DNA from 2 places in the Agromyces archimandritae genome. Region 2 is predicted to be linked to the other one. Evidence: predicted binding sites of a transcription regulator. Region 2 holds the regulator's gene; the other holds the start of a gene.
What was found. The regulator HrcA, encoded in region 2, represses chaperone genes, less so after heat shock. The targets are predictions, from matches to a motif close to TTNGCACTCGNNNNNNNCGAGTGCNAA.
Positions count from the first base shown of each region.

Region 1 (6,604 bases), 760 kb from region 2:
ATGGCCGAGGGCCGCATCGTCGCCGAGGGCCCGCCCGAGACGGTCATGCAGGACCAGGCCGTCATCGACGCGTACCTCGGCAGCCATCAGGACGTCGACCTCGGCGTCGTGACCGGCCGCATCTCCGGCGAGCTCGGCGAGGCCGGCGAGGAACTGCTCGAAGAAATCGAGGAGGCCGTGGAGGCCTCCATCGAAGAGGCCGAGGAGGAGAACAAGTGAGCGAGACGGCATCCACCCCCGAGCCGCAGACCGGGCCCGCCGCCGGCACGGCGACCGCCGAACCGGTCGTGCAGGTCGAGGACCTCACCGCCGGCTACCTGCCGGGCGTGAACATCCTCACCGGCACGAACCTGACCGCCGCCAAGGGCGAGCTGATCGGCATCATCGGCCCGAACGGCGCCGGCAAGTCGACCCTGCTGAAGGCGATCTTCGGCATGGTGAAGGTGCGCGGCGGCGACATCCGGGTCAACGGCGAATCGGTCGTCGGCCTGAAGTCCGACCGCCTCGTCGCCCGCGGCATCGGCTTCGTGCCGCAGACGAACAACGTGTTCCCCTCGCTCACCATCGAGGAGAACCTGCAGATGGGCCTCTACCAGAAGCCCAGGGCGTACGCCGAGCGCCTCGAGTTCGTCACGGGCATCTTCGCCGAGCTCGGCAAGCGCCTGAAGCAGCGCGCCGGCTCCCTCTCGGGCGGCGAGCGTCAGATGGTCGCGATGAGCCGTGCGCTCATGATGGATCCGGCGGTGCTGCTGCTCGACGAACCGAGCGCCGGCCTCTCGCCCGTGCGGCAGGACGACGCCTTCATCCGCGTCTCCGACATCAACAAGGCCGGGGTGACGACGATCATGGTCGAGCAGAACGCGCGCCGCTGCCTGCAGATCTGCGACCGCGGCTACGTGCTCGACCAGGGCCACGACGCCTACCAGGGCACCGGTCGCGAGCTCCTGAACGACCCGAAGGTCATCGGCCTCTACCTCGGAACGCTCGGCCAGGACTGAACACGACGACGACGGGGGTGGATGCCGCAGGGCATCCACCCCCGTTTCGCTGCCCCGCGGCATCCACTCACCGCACTGCGCCCGCACCGAAAGCAGGCCGCCGCACCCCGGCCGGTGCCGATTCGGCCTGCCTTCGCGCACGCACGGTCGATTCGGCCTGCTTTCGCGACACACCCCCGGGCGCGCGAAACGGGCCCCGGCCGAAGCCGGAGCCCGTTCCACTGCTGTGGTGCGCGTCAGTCGTTGATGCGCGTGTGCAGGTTGTCGTCGCCGAACTCGTAGACGCCGATGGCCGCCTCGGTCGGGTCGCCGTTCTCGTCGAACGTGATCGGGCCCGAGTAGCCGTCGTAGTCGACCTTCTTGCCGTCGAGGATGAGCTTGGCGGCGTCGGCGAAGTTGTCGACCTTCTCACCGTCGCCCGAGCCGCCGGAGACCTCCTGCAGCTGCGCGGCGAGGTCGGCGCCCTCGGTCGAGTTCGCCGCGAGGGCGGCGAGGGCGAGGAGGACGACGGCGTCGTACGCCTCGGCCGCGTAGGTGAAGTCCTCGAGCTCGGAGCCGTTCTCGGCCTTCCAGTAGTCCTTCAGGCGCTGCTGGAAGTCGTCGGAGAGCTTCGGACCGGGCGTGGTGCCCTTCGAGCCGGCGATCGAGACGGGCATGTCGCCGCCCCACTGCTTGAGGTTGCCGTCGACGAAGTAGAACTTCGAGCCGTCGAAGCCGGCGGACACGAAGGTCGGGACGATCGTCGAGGTCTCCTCGAAGCCGATGACGGCGACCGCGTCGGGCTTGGCCGCGAGCACCGTCGACGCCTGGGCGTCGAAGGAGGTGTCGCCGGCGTTGTACGACTCGGAGGCGACGACGGTGCCGCCGGTGCCCTCGAAGTTCTCGGTGAGCGACTTCGCGAGACCGGTGCCGTAGGCGTCGTTCAGGTAGATGATGCCGAGGTTCGACACGCCGTCTTCGGCGATCTGGTTGCCGAGCACCTCGCCCTGGAGCAGGTCGGACGGAGCCGTACGCCAGTAGAGGTTGTCGTCGTCCCAGTCGGTGAAGTCGGGCGAGGTGTTGGCCGGCGAGAAGGTGAGCACGCCGGCGCCGACCGCCTGGTCGAGGAAGAGCTTCGTGACGCCGGATGCGGCGGCACCGACGAGCGCGTTGACGTCGGCGCTGAGCAGTCGCGGCACGGTCGTCTCGTAGGCCTTGTTGTCGGGGTCGCCCGAGTCGCCCCATTCGACCTCGACGGTGACGCCGAGGTCGGCCTCGTTGATGTCCTGCACGGCGAGGCCGACGCCGGCCTCTTCCGGCGGGCCGAGGAAGGACAGTGCGCCGGTCTGCGGCAGCACGGTGCCGATCTTCAGCGTCTGGTCCTCGCGGGGACCCTGGCTCTCGGACTCGGCGGGCTGTTCTCCCGATGCGCACGCGGAAAGCAGCAGGGCGCTCGTGGCCGTGATGGCCACGCCCGCCCAGATTCCGCGGCGCTTGCGGGAGGCCGAGGCCTTCGCGAATACGCTCATGTTGCTCCTTGGGACTGAAGGATGTGCGGTACCGGATGCCCGAACGGGCATCAGTGGTCTCGACAGTATTCCGCGGGCATGGCGGTGACAAGTCACCCCGGTCACAAGCGTGTAACGCGGCCGGAATCGTTACCGCTCCGTCACCTGGCACCCCGTCCGGCGCGGGATCCCGGCCCCCGAACGGGCGATCAGCGCCCCGATCTCCGCCTGGCGCGGGCCCCGCGCACGAGATCGGCGCTCAGCACGATGAGGGCGAGCCACACGAGGGCGAAGCCGATCCACCGCTCCGGCGGCATCGGCTCGTGCAGGATGAACACGCCGACGATGAACTGGATGACGGGGGCGAAGTACTGGATGAACCCGAGCGCGATGAGCGGCAGCCGGCGGCTCGCAGCGGCGAAGAGCAGCAACGGCACCGCCGTGATGATGCCGGAGCCGATGAGCAGCGCGGTGTGCCACCCGCTCACGGTGCCGAAGGTGAGCCCCGTCGTCGCACCGACGACGGCGAGTTGCACGAGTGCGAGCGGGGTGAGCCAGGCGGTCTCCAGGGTGAGGCCCGAGACGGCATCCACTCGCGGCCCCACGCGCTTCTTGATGAGGCCGTAGGTGCCGAACGAGAACGCGAGCACGAGGGCGATCCACGGCGGCTGGCCGTAGCCGACGGCGAGCACGACGACGGCGGCGAGCGAGATGCCCACGGCGACCCACTGCGTGACGTTCAGGCGCTCGCGGAGCACGAGCACGCCGAGGAAGACGGTCACGATCGGGTTGATGAAGTAGCCCAGGGCCGCCTCGACGACGTGGCCGCTGAGCGTCGCGATCACGTAGGTCTGCCAGTTGATGTAGATGAGCAGGCCGGCAAGGCCCATCGTGAAGAGGATGCGCCGGTCGGAGAAGAGGGCGGCCAGGCGCCGCCAGCTGCGGGTGGCGGTGATGAGGATCGCGCAGAAGACGAGCGAGAAGACGATGCGCGCGGCGACGACCTCGAAGGGGCCGGAGGGCGCGAGCGAGATGAAGTAGACGGGCAGGAAGCCCCAGAGCACGTATGCGCCGACCGCGTAGAGCAGGCCGCCGCGGTCGAGTGCGGCGGTGGATGCCGGTGCGCCGGCTCCGGAATCCGGGATGTTCGTGGATGACACCTGCTGAGCCTATGCCGGTGCGGGCATGCCGCACGCCGCGCCCGGCTGCCATCCTGCGGCCGATTCCCGCCGTCGTGCGCGCGGCGGCATCCACCCCGGGCATGCGAAAACCGGCCCGTGCGCCGAAGCGCACGAGCCGGTCTCGGAAGGGATCGTCAGCGGACGACGACCGCGAGCACGTCGCGGGCCGACAGCACGAGGAGCTCCTCGCCCGCGTACTTGACCTCGGTTCCGCCGTACTTGGAGTAGATCACCTTGTCGCCGACCGCGACGTCGAGCGGAACGCGGTTGCCGTTGTCGTCGATGCGGCCCGGGCCGACCGCGACGACCTCGCCCTCCTGGGGCTTCTCCTTGGCGGTGTCGGGGATGACGAGCCCCGATGCGGTCGTCTGCTCAGCCTCGATCTGCTTGATGACGATGCGATCCTCGAGCGGCTTGATGGAAACCGACACGGTTGACCTCTTTCTTGATGAAGACCGGTTAGCACCCTCAGACCGAGAGTGCTAAAGATGAGTCTAGAGGCGCTTTGGCACTCGTGCAACGTGAGTGCCAACTCTCCCCTGCTGCTAGCGTGAGCGGGTGGATCGCGCCGAACTCGTCGAGCTGCTCTCGCCCGAGGGGCTGCGGCTGCTCGACTCACTGCCGCCGTGGAACGAGAAGGACGATGTCGTCCGCACCGTCGCCGCTCTCCGCAAGCAGGGCCACTCCCCCGGCCTCGTCGCGGCCGTGCTCAGCCAGGCCCGCCTCCGCGCCCGCGCGCGGGCGAAGTTCGGCGAGTTCGCCTCGCGCATGCTCTTCACCGAGGCCGGCCTCGAACAGGCCACCCGGCTGCCGGTCGCCGCGCTGCACGCCGGCCGCTTCGCGCGCGCCGGCATCCGCCACATCGCCGACCTCGGCTGCGGCATCGGCGGCGATGCGCTCGCCTTCGCCGCGATCGACCTCGAGGTCACCGCGGCCGACGCCGACGAGGTGACGGCGGCCGTCGCGAGCTACAACCTGTCCCCGTTCCCGCACGTGCGCGTGCTGAACGAACGCGCCGAGGACGTGCCGCTCGGCGGCATCGGCGGCGTCTGGCTCGACCCGGCCCGGCGCCGCGTCGAGGGCGGCACGACCCGCCGGCTCGCGGATCCGGCCGACTACAGCCCCTCCCTCGACTTCGCCTTCGGCCTCGGCGAGCGGATGCCGGTGGGCGTCAAGCTCGGCCCGGGCACCGACCGCGAGCTCATCCCCGCCGGCACCGAGGCGCAGTGGATCTCGGTGGACGGCGAGGTCGTCGAGCTCGGCGTCTGGTTCGGGCCCCTCGCCCGCCCCGGCATCGGCCGTTCGGCGCTCGTCGTGCAGGGCGGCTCCGGCCACGAGCTCGCTGCACCGGCCGATAGCGAGGACGCCGAGGTCGGCCCGCTCGGCGACTACCTCTACGAACCCGACGGCGCCGTCATCCGCGCCCGCCTCATCGGCGAGCTCGCGCGCGCCCACGACGCCCGCATGCTGAGCGAGGGCATCGCCTACCTCACCGCCGACCGCCCCTTCGAGACGCCGTTCGCACGCGGCTTCCGCGTCATCGAGCGCTTGAGCGCCGAGGAGCGCAAGCTCCGCATGGCCCTCGCCGAGCGCGGCATCGGAACCCTCGAGATCAAGAAGCGCGGCAGCGACGTCGACCCGGCCGGGCTCCGCAAGCGCCTGAAGCTCGAGGGCGACGCCTCGGCGACGCTCGTCCTCACCCGCGAGGCGGGCCGCCACGTCGCCCTCCTCGTCGAGCGCATCGACTGATCGGGTGCGGATGCCGGGGCGCGCGCCACAGGGTGCGGATGCCGCCCGCGCGCTCAGGTCGGCAGCGCGCCGAGGATGATCGCGTAATAGCCGATCCAGATGAGCGAGAAGAGCACCCCGGTGACGCCGGTGGCGATGCCGACGTAGGCGGGCACCCGCCCGCCCTCCTCGCGGCGCAGCGCGAGCACGCCGAAGACGATCGCGATGATCGAGACGGGCAACGCCCAGCCGACGAAGAGCGACGCGACCGCTCCGACGACGCCGAGCACGACGCCGATGCCGGAGTAGACGCGGCGCTGCTCCTCTTCATCGAGCACGCCCGGCACGGCCGGCTCGGCGGCGGGACGGCGGACGGTGAGCAGCTGCCCGGTCGGCAGCTGTCGGAGCCGCCCGGTGTCCATGGGCAGTTCGAGTTCGCGGACGGCGGGTTCGGCCTGGAAGGTCGGCCCGGCCGGCCGATACGGGGCGAGTGGATCGCTCGTCGGTGCGGCCGGCGGGCCGGCGGGTTCCGCAGCGGATGCCGGGACCGCCCGGAACCGGTCTGGCGACGTGCCCGGTGCGTCGTCGGGCGGGCCGGCCGCACGCCGGCCGCGTTCACCGGGCGCACGACCGGGCGCCCCGCCCTCGGGCGGGACGCCCGGGTCGGCGTCTTGCGTCATGGAACTCAGTAGTCGTAGTCGAACTGGTACATGTTCGGATCGTTCGCCGCCACACCGATGACGACGATCCAGAAGACCAGCGCGGCCAGAGCGATGAGGATGCCGATGAAGCCGAGGATGATGCCCGTGAGCCACATCCCCTTGGCCTGCGGCTCCTTCTTCTTGCCGAGGAAGCCGAGGACCACGGCCGCGGCCGGGATGAAGAGCTGCAAGATCGCGCCGACGATCGGGATGAGCACGATCCCGCCGCCGACGATGCCGACGATACCGGCGATCAGCGAGATGATGCTGAGCACCGGCGACTTCTGCGCGGGGGCCTGCGAGTACCCGGAGTAGTCGGCGGCGCCGTACCCGGGCGGCGTCTGGCCGTACCCCTGCTGGCTGGAGGACTGGGAGGGCGCGGCCGGCGCACCGTACGACGGCGGCGGCGTCGGGGCGGCCGGAGGCTCGGGCGCGGCGGGCGCGGCGTACTGCGGCGGCTCGGGCGCAGGCGGTGCGGGCGGCGCAGGCGGAGCCTGGGGCGGCTCGGG
Region 1 is NZ_CP071696.1:953,067-959,670, forward strand. It holds gene G127AT_RS04310 (ABC transporter ATP-binding protein) at 1-219, shown strand, start outside; gene G127AT_RS04315 (ABC transporter ATP-binding protein) at 216-998, shown strand; gene G127AT_RS04320 (ABC transporter substrate-binding protein) at 1,235-2,506, opposite strand; gene rarD (EamA family transporter RarD) at 2,695-3,630, opposite strand; gene groES (co-chaperone GroES) at 3,801-4,097, opposite strand; gene G127AT_RS04335 (class I SAM-dependent methyltransferase) at 4,225-5,415, shown strand; gene G127AT_RS04340 (DUF4190 domain-containing protein) at 5,469-6,074, opposite strand; gene G127AT_RS04345 (hypothetical protein) at 6,080-6,604, opposite strand, start outside.
Region 1: the regulator HrcA is predicted to act here: its motif matches at 4,172-4,198, upstream of groES (co-chaperone GroES).

Region 2 (6,604 bases):
CGACCCTCGACCCCGATCTGCTGCGCTACCCGCCGGCCGGCTTCCGCCCCAACGAGCAGTCCGTGCGCATCGGCAGCGGCCGGGAGCGGTTCGAGCGCACCTCCGAAGCGCTCATGACGTGGGGGGTGCAGGAGGGCGCGGGCCTGCTCATCACCGACATCTCCGAGGGCAGCGGCACCGAGTACGTCGGCGTCGCCTACGCGGCCGACGGCACGCCGTCCATGGAACGGCCCGACCGCTCCGGGCCGCGCTACGACGCCCGGGGTGTTCCGTTCATCGCCCCCGGCATGACGGCGAAGCTGCGGCATCCGCGCCAGGGCCTGCACCGTCGTCACCAGGTGCCGGTGCTCGTCGTCTACGTCGTCGACGAGCCCGACCGCGTCGGCTACGCCTACGGCACGATGGCCGGCCCCGAGCGCGGCGAGGAGTCCTTCGTGCTCGAGCATCGCGAAGACGACACGGTGTGGCTCACGATCCGGTCGATCTACCGTCGGGCCGGGGGCCGCGGCGGACTCGGCCCGGTGCTCCGCCGCCGCCGCGAGGAGCTCACGAAACGCCAGCTGCGCGCCCTGCATCCGGCCGGCGGGCTCTAGGCATGGCCGGGCCCCTGCCGCTCGGCGACCCGGCGCCCGCGGACGGCCTGCTGCCCGGCCAGGCGGCCGAGGGTGCCGCCGATCGCGCCTTCGGCGTGTACCTGCACGTGCCGTTCTGCATCGTGCGCTGCGGATACTGCGACTTCAACACGTACACGGCGAGCGAACTGCGCGGGGCGCGGCAGGCCGATTACGCCGACCACGCGATCTCCGAGGTGCGGATGTCGGCGGGCGTGCTGGAGCGTTCGGGTCTGCCCGCCCGGGCCGCGTCGACGGTGTTCTTCGGCGGCGGTACGCCGACCCTGCTGCCGGCCGGCGACCTCGTGCGGATGCTCGGGGCGGTGCGGGACGAGTTCGGCCTCGCCGACGGCGCCGAGGTCACGACCGAGGCGAACCCCGACTCCGTCGGCCCGGACGACCTCGTGCGTCTGCGCGAGGGCGGCTTCACCCGTGTCTCGTTCGGGATGCAGTCGGCGGTGCCGAGGGTGCTGGCCACCCTCGACCGCACGCACGACCCCGAGCGCGTGCCCGAGGTCGTCCGCTGGGCGCGGGATGCCGGCCTCGACGTCAGCCTCGACCTCATCTACGGCACCCCCGGCGAGACGCTGGAGGACTGGCGGGCGAGCCTCGACGCGGCACTCGCGGCCGAACCCGATCACCTGAGCGCCTACGCCCTGATCGTCGAAGACGGCACGAAGCTCGCCCGGCAGATCCGCCGCGGCGAGGTCGCCACCCCCGATGACGACCTCGAGGCCGACATGTACGAGCTCGCCGACGAACGTCTCGACGGTGCCGGCTACGACTGGTACGAGGTCAGCAACTGGGCGCGCGGGCGAGAGCACCGCTCGCGGCACAACCTCGGCTACTGGCGCGGCGACGACTGGTGGGGCGTCGGCCCGGGCGCCCACAGCCACGTCGGCGGCGTTCGGTGGTGGAACGCGAAGCATCCCGCCGCCTACGCCGAACGGCTCGCCGCAGGCGTGTCGCCGGCCGTGGGGCGCGAGACGCTCGACGTGGCGACCCGCGAGACGGAGCGGGTGCTGCTGCAGAGCCGGATCCGCGAGGGGCTGGAGATCGCCTCGCTCGCCGAGGCGGGCCGGCATGCGGTGGCCGGCCTCATCGCCGACGGGCTCGTCGACGCCCGCCCCGCCCTCGGCGGGCGGCTCACCCTGACGCTCCGCGGCCGGCTGCTCGCCGACGCGGTCGTACGGCGCCTGCTCGGCGACTGAACGGCCGCCTTGCACGACGAAGCCCGCCGGCCCTGCTGGGCGGCGGGCTTCGACCCGATCGGCCGTTCGCTCAGCTCACGAACCGGATCGCGATGGGGTAGACGTATGGCTGGCCCTGGTTGGCCTTGACGGCGGCGATGATGCCGAACACGATCGAGCACACCCAGGCCGCGGCCAGGATGATGAACCCGATGACGATGAACGTGGTGATCCACCCGACCACGTATGCGATGAGCAGCGTGATCTGGAAGTTCAGGGCCGTCGCGGAGTGGCCGCGGATGAACGGCCCCCGATCCTTCAGCACGAGGTAGCCGATGAGCGCCGGCAGGAATCCGAAGAGGATGCCGCCGATGTGGATGAGCGTCGCCCACAGCTTCTCGTCGGCCGGGCTGAGCGGCTGGCTCTGCTGATAGGGGTTCTGCGGCGGAGGCGGCGGTGCCGACGGCGGCGGGGGAGGAGGCGGTGTGTTCGACATGTCGATCTCTCCTATCGGCTCGCCGGTGCGGCGAGTGCTCCTCCGTTCATGCTGGCACAGCACCCCGCCCCGCCGCGAGGGGTGGTGTGCGCGTCAGCGGATGAAGCGGAACGCGAACGGGTAGCGGTAGGGAGCGCCGTCGCGGGTGCGCATGAACGCGAGGATCGAGAAGACGACGCCGATCGCCCACGGGATCCACGTCAGGAAGCCGAGGAAGCCGAGGATCCCGAAGCTCACGACGGTGAGGATGCCGACGGCGATGTTCAGCACGATCATGGCGATGAGGAGGGTGATCTGGAAGTTCAGGGCCTCTTTCGCCTCCCGGTCGGTGAAGGGGCCGCGATCCTTGAAGACGAGCCAGATGATGAGGCTCGGCAGGAAGCTGAGGATGCCGCCGAGGTGCGCGAGCGAGCCCCACTGCACATCCTGCTCGCGCGTGAGCGGGGCGCCGGATGCCGGTTGGCCGTGATCGGACATGGAGGAGTACCTTTCGAAAACGCGAAGGATGGCGCACGACGCGGCGCGAGTGTCGAGCGTAGCCCGCGCGGCCCGCCGGACGCGATAGGATTGGCACTCAGTCGTGCGGAGTGCTAACGGAGGGAGCCTGGGCGATGGTCTCGGAACGTCGGCTCGCCGTGCTTCGCGCGATCGTGCAGGACTACGTCGCCTCCCGCGAACCGGTCGGCTCGAAGACGATCGTCGACCGCCACTCCTTCGGGGTCTCGGCGGCGACGATCCGCAACGACATGGCGCTGCTCGAAGAAGAGGCGCTCATCGAGGCGCCGCACACCTCCTCCGGCCGCATCCCCACCGACAAGGGCTACCGCCTCTTCGTCGACCGGCTCGCCGACGTCCGCCCGCTGAGCCCGGTGCAGCGGCACGCGATCGAGGCCTTCCTCGGCGGCTCTGCCGACCTCGACGAGCTCCTCGCCCGCACCGTGCGGCTCATGTCGCAGCTGACCCGTCAGCTCGCGGTCGTGCAGGTGCCGCTCTTCGGCGTCTCGCATGTGCGCCACGTCGAGCTCATCGACCTCGGCGGCGGCCGGCTGCTCGTCATGCTGATCACCGATGCCGGGCATGTCGACCAGCGCATCGTCGACCTCGCCGAGCCGGAGGCGACGGATGACGCGACGGTGGATGCCGAGGCGCTCGGCCGCATCCGCGAACGCCTGAACCGCCTGCTCGGCGGCCTCGAGGTCCGCGACGCTGAACGCGCCCTCGGCGCCGACGACGACCTCGGCCTCCCCGAGCACGCCGGGCTCATCGCACGCGTGCGGGCCTCCCTCGCCGTCCAGGCCCGCGGCCAGCGAGCCGAGAAGCTCGTCGTGGCCGGTGCGGCGAACCTCGTGCGCACCGAACAGGACTTCGGCGGCAGCATCCTCGACATCCTCGAGGCCATCGAGGAGCAGGCGGTCGTGCTGCGCCTCTTCGGCGAGATGGCCGAGGAGCAGGGCGGCGTGACCGTCTCGATCGGCCGCGAGAACGCGCCGTTCGGGCTCGGCGAGACCTCCGTCGTCGCGAGCAGTTTCGCCGCGCCGGGTCGCGAGCTCGCACGCCTCGGCGTGCTCGGGCCGACCCGCATGGACTACTCGACCAACATGGCCGCCGTCCGGGCCGTCGCCCGGTATCTGTCCCGGCTGCTCGGCGACAGCTGACGCGGGCCCGCGAAGCGCCCGCACGCACCACCCCATGAAAGGACTTGCCGCTCTTGGCTGACCACTACGAGGTCCTCGGCGTCTCCCGCGAGGCCACCCCCGACGAGATCAAGAAGGCCTACCGCCGGCTTGCGCGCGAACTGCACCCCGATGTGAACCCGGGGGCGGATGCGGCCGAACGCTTCAAGCTCGTCACCCACGCCTACGACGTGCTCTCGGACCCGCGTCAGCGCGAGCAGTACGACCTGGGCGGCCAGGGCGGGTTCAGCCAGGGCGGCTTCGGCGGCTTCGGCGACATCTTCGAGACCTTCTTCGGCGGGGGCGGGGGCAGACGCGGGGGCCGAAGAGCCGGCGCGAACGCGGACAGGATGCGCTGCTGCGCGTCGAGGTCGACCTCGACGAGGTGATCTTCGGCACCCACCGCGACCTGGAGGTCGACACGGCGATCGTGTGCGACACCTGCCACGGCTCCTGCTGCCAACCCGGCACCGCGCCCGTCACCTGCGACATCTGCCACGGCACCGGCTCCATCCAGCGTTCGGTGCGTTCGCTGCTCGGCAATGTGATGACGTCGAGCCCGTGCGGCACCTGCCGCGGCTACGGCACGATCATCGCCACCCCGTGCGTCACCTGCCAGGGTCAGGGCCGCGTGCGTGCGCGTCGCACGGTGCCCGTCGACATCCCCGCGGGCGTCGACACGGGCAACCGCATCCAGATGCCCGGTTCGGGCGAGGCGGGCCCGGCCGGCGGCCCGAACGGCGACCTGTACCTGGAGATCAAGGTGCGCGGCCACGAGGTCTTCAGTCGCAACGGCGACGACCTCCTCGCCACCCTCGAGGTCTCGATGCCGGATGCGGTGCTCGGCGCCACGGCGACGATCGAGGCCCTCGACGGCGACGTCGAGGTCGAGGTGAAGCCGGGCGTGCAGTCGGGCGAGATCATCACGGTGCGCGATCGCGGCATCACCAAGCTCCGCGGCTCCGGCCGCGGCGACCTCCGCATCGGCGTGCACGTCGTCACGCCGTCGAAGCTGTCGGGCAAGGAGCGCGAGCTCATCGAGCAGTTCCGCCGTGCGCAGAAGGCGCCCGCGCCGAAGCTCGCGCATTTCCAGCAGGGGCTGTTCGCCAAGCTCCGCGACAAGTTCCGGGCCTGAACGGGGCGCGCATGGCGAACCTCTACCTCGACGAATCGCTCGGCGACGGCATCCGCCCGGGCGACGCGGTCGAGCTCGCCGGCGACGAGGCGCGGCATGCGGCGACCGTCGCGCGCATCCGCGTCGGCGAGCAGGTCGCGATCGGCGACGGCCGGGGCACCATCGTGGACGGCGTCGTCGAATCCGTCGAGCCGAAACGCCTCACGGTCCGCGTCGTCTCGGTGCGGCGGGTGGATGCCCCGGGCACCCGCATCGTGCTCGTGCAGGCCCTGGCCAAGGGCGGCCGCGACGAGCTCGCCGTGCAGGCGGCCACCGAGCTCGGCGTCGACGAGATCGTGCCGTGGGCGGCCAGGCGCTCCGTCTCGCGCTGGGAGGGGCCGAAGGCCGCCAAGGGCCGGGAGCGCTGGGCATCCATCGCCCGCGAGGCGACGAAGCAGTCGATGCGGGCGTGGATGCCGGAGGTGCACCCGGTCGCCTCGACGCACGAACTGCCCGCGCTCCTCGCCGGCCGCCGCGTGCTGCTGCTCGAACCGACCGCATCCGCCCCCCTGGCGGGGCTCGAGCCCGACGGGCGCGAGCTCGTCCTCGTCGTCGGCCCCGAGGGAGGCATCGACCCGGGCGAGCTCGAGGCGCTCGGCGCGGCCGGCGCCGAAGCGGTGCGGCTCGGGCCGGAGGTGCTGCGCACCTCCACGGCCGGGCCGGCCGCGATCGCGGTGCTCGCCGCGCGGCTCGGCCGCTGGTGAGGCGGGCCCCCGGCCATAGGATGGAAGGCATGTCAGAACCCTCGGTGTTCAGCCGCATCATCGCCCGCGAGATCCCAGCCGACATCGTCTTCGAGGACGAGCGGTTGATCGCGTTCCGCGACATCGCGCCGAAGGCTCCCGTGCACATCGTCGTGACGCCGAAGACCGAGGCGTACCGCGACGTCGTCGAACTCGCCGCCGCCGACCCGGCGCTGCTGGCCGAGATGGTCGCCGCGGCGAAGCGGATCGCCGACGAGCAGGCCGACGGCGACTTCCGGCTCGTGTTCAACTCCGGCGCCGGCGCCGGCCAGACGGTGTTCCACGTGCACGCGCATGTGCTCGCCGGCGGGCTCGAGGAGGCCTCGCTTGGCGGAGTCTGAGATTCCGGGGTCCGAGGTCCGCCTGCACGTCGACGGCGTGCAGATGGTGCGGCTGCTCGGGCCGCAGGACCGGCTGCTGACCACGATCGAACGCGAGCACCCCGGCGTCGAGGTGCACGTGCGCGGCAACGAGATCGCCCTGCGCGGCGAGGCCGGCGAAGTGGAACGGGTGCGCCGGCTCGTCGAGGAGCTGCTCGAGCTCGTCCGCAGCGGGCAGGATCCGACGCCGACCGAGGTCGTCTCCAGCGACCGCATCCTCGACGCCGACCCCCGGGCGAAGCCGTCCGAGGTGCTCGGGCAGGTCATCCTCTCCAGCCGCGGCAAGAGCATCCGACCGCAGACCGCCGGGCAGCGCGACTACGTCGACGCGATCGAC
Region 2 is NZ_CP071696.1:192,107-198,710, reverse strand. It holds gene G127AT_RS00990 (DUF1990 domain-containing protein) at 1-593, shown strand, start outside; gene hemW (radical SAM family heme chaperone HemW) at 596-1,822, shown strand; gene G127AT_RS00980 (DUF4870 domain-containing protein) at 1,893-2,297, opposite strand; gene G127AT_RS00975 (DUF4870 domain-containing protein) at 2,391-2,774, opposite strand; gene hrcA (heat-inducible transcriptional repressor HrcA) at 2,909-3,952, shown strand; partial or broken gene dnaJ (molecular chaperone DnaJ) at 4,006-5,105, shown strand; gene G127AT_RS00960 (16S rRNA (uracil(1498)-N(3))-methyltransferase) at 5,117-5,848, shown strand; gene G127AT_RS00955 (HIT domain-containing protein) at 5,878-6,228, shown strand; gene G127AT_RS00950 (PhoH family protein) at 6,272-6,604, shown strand, end outside.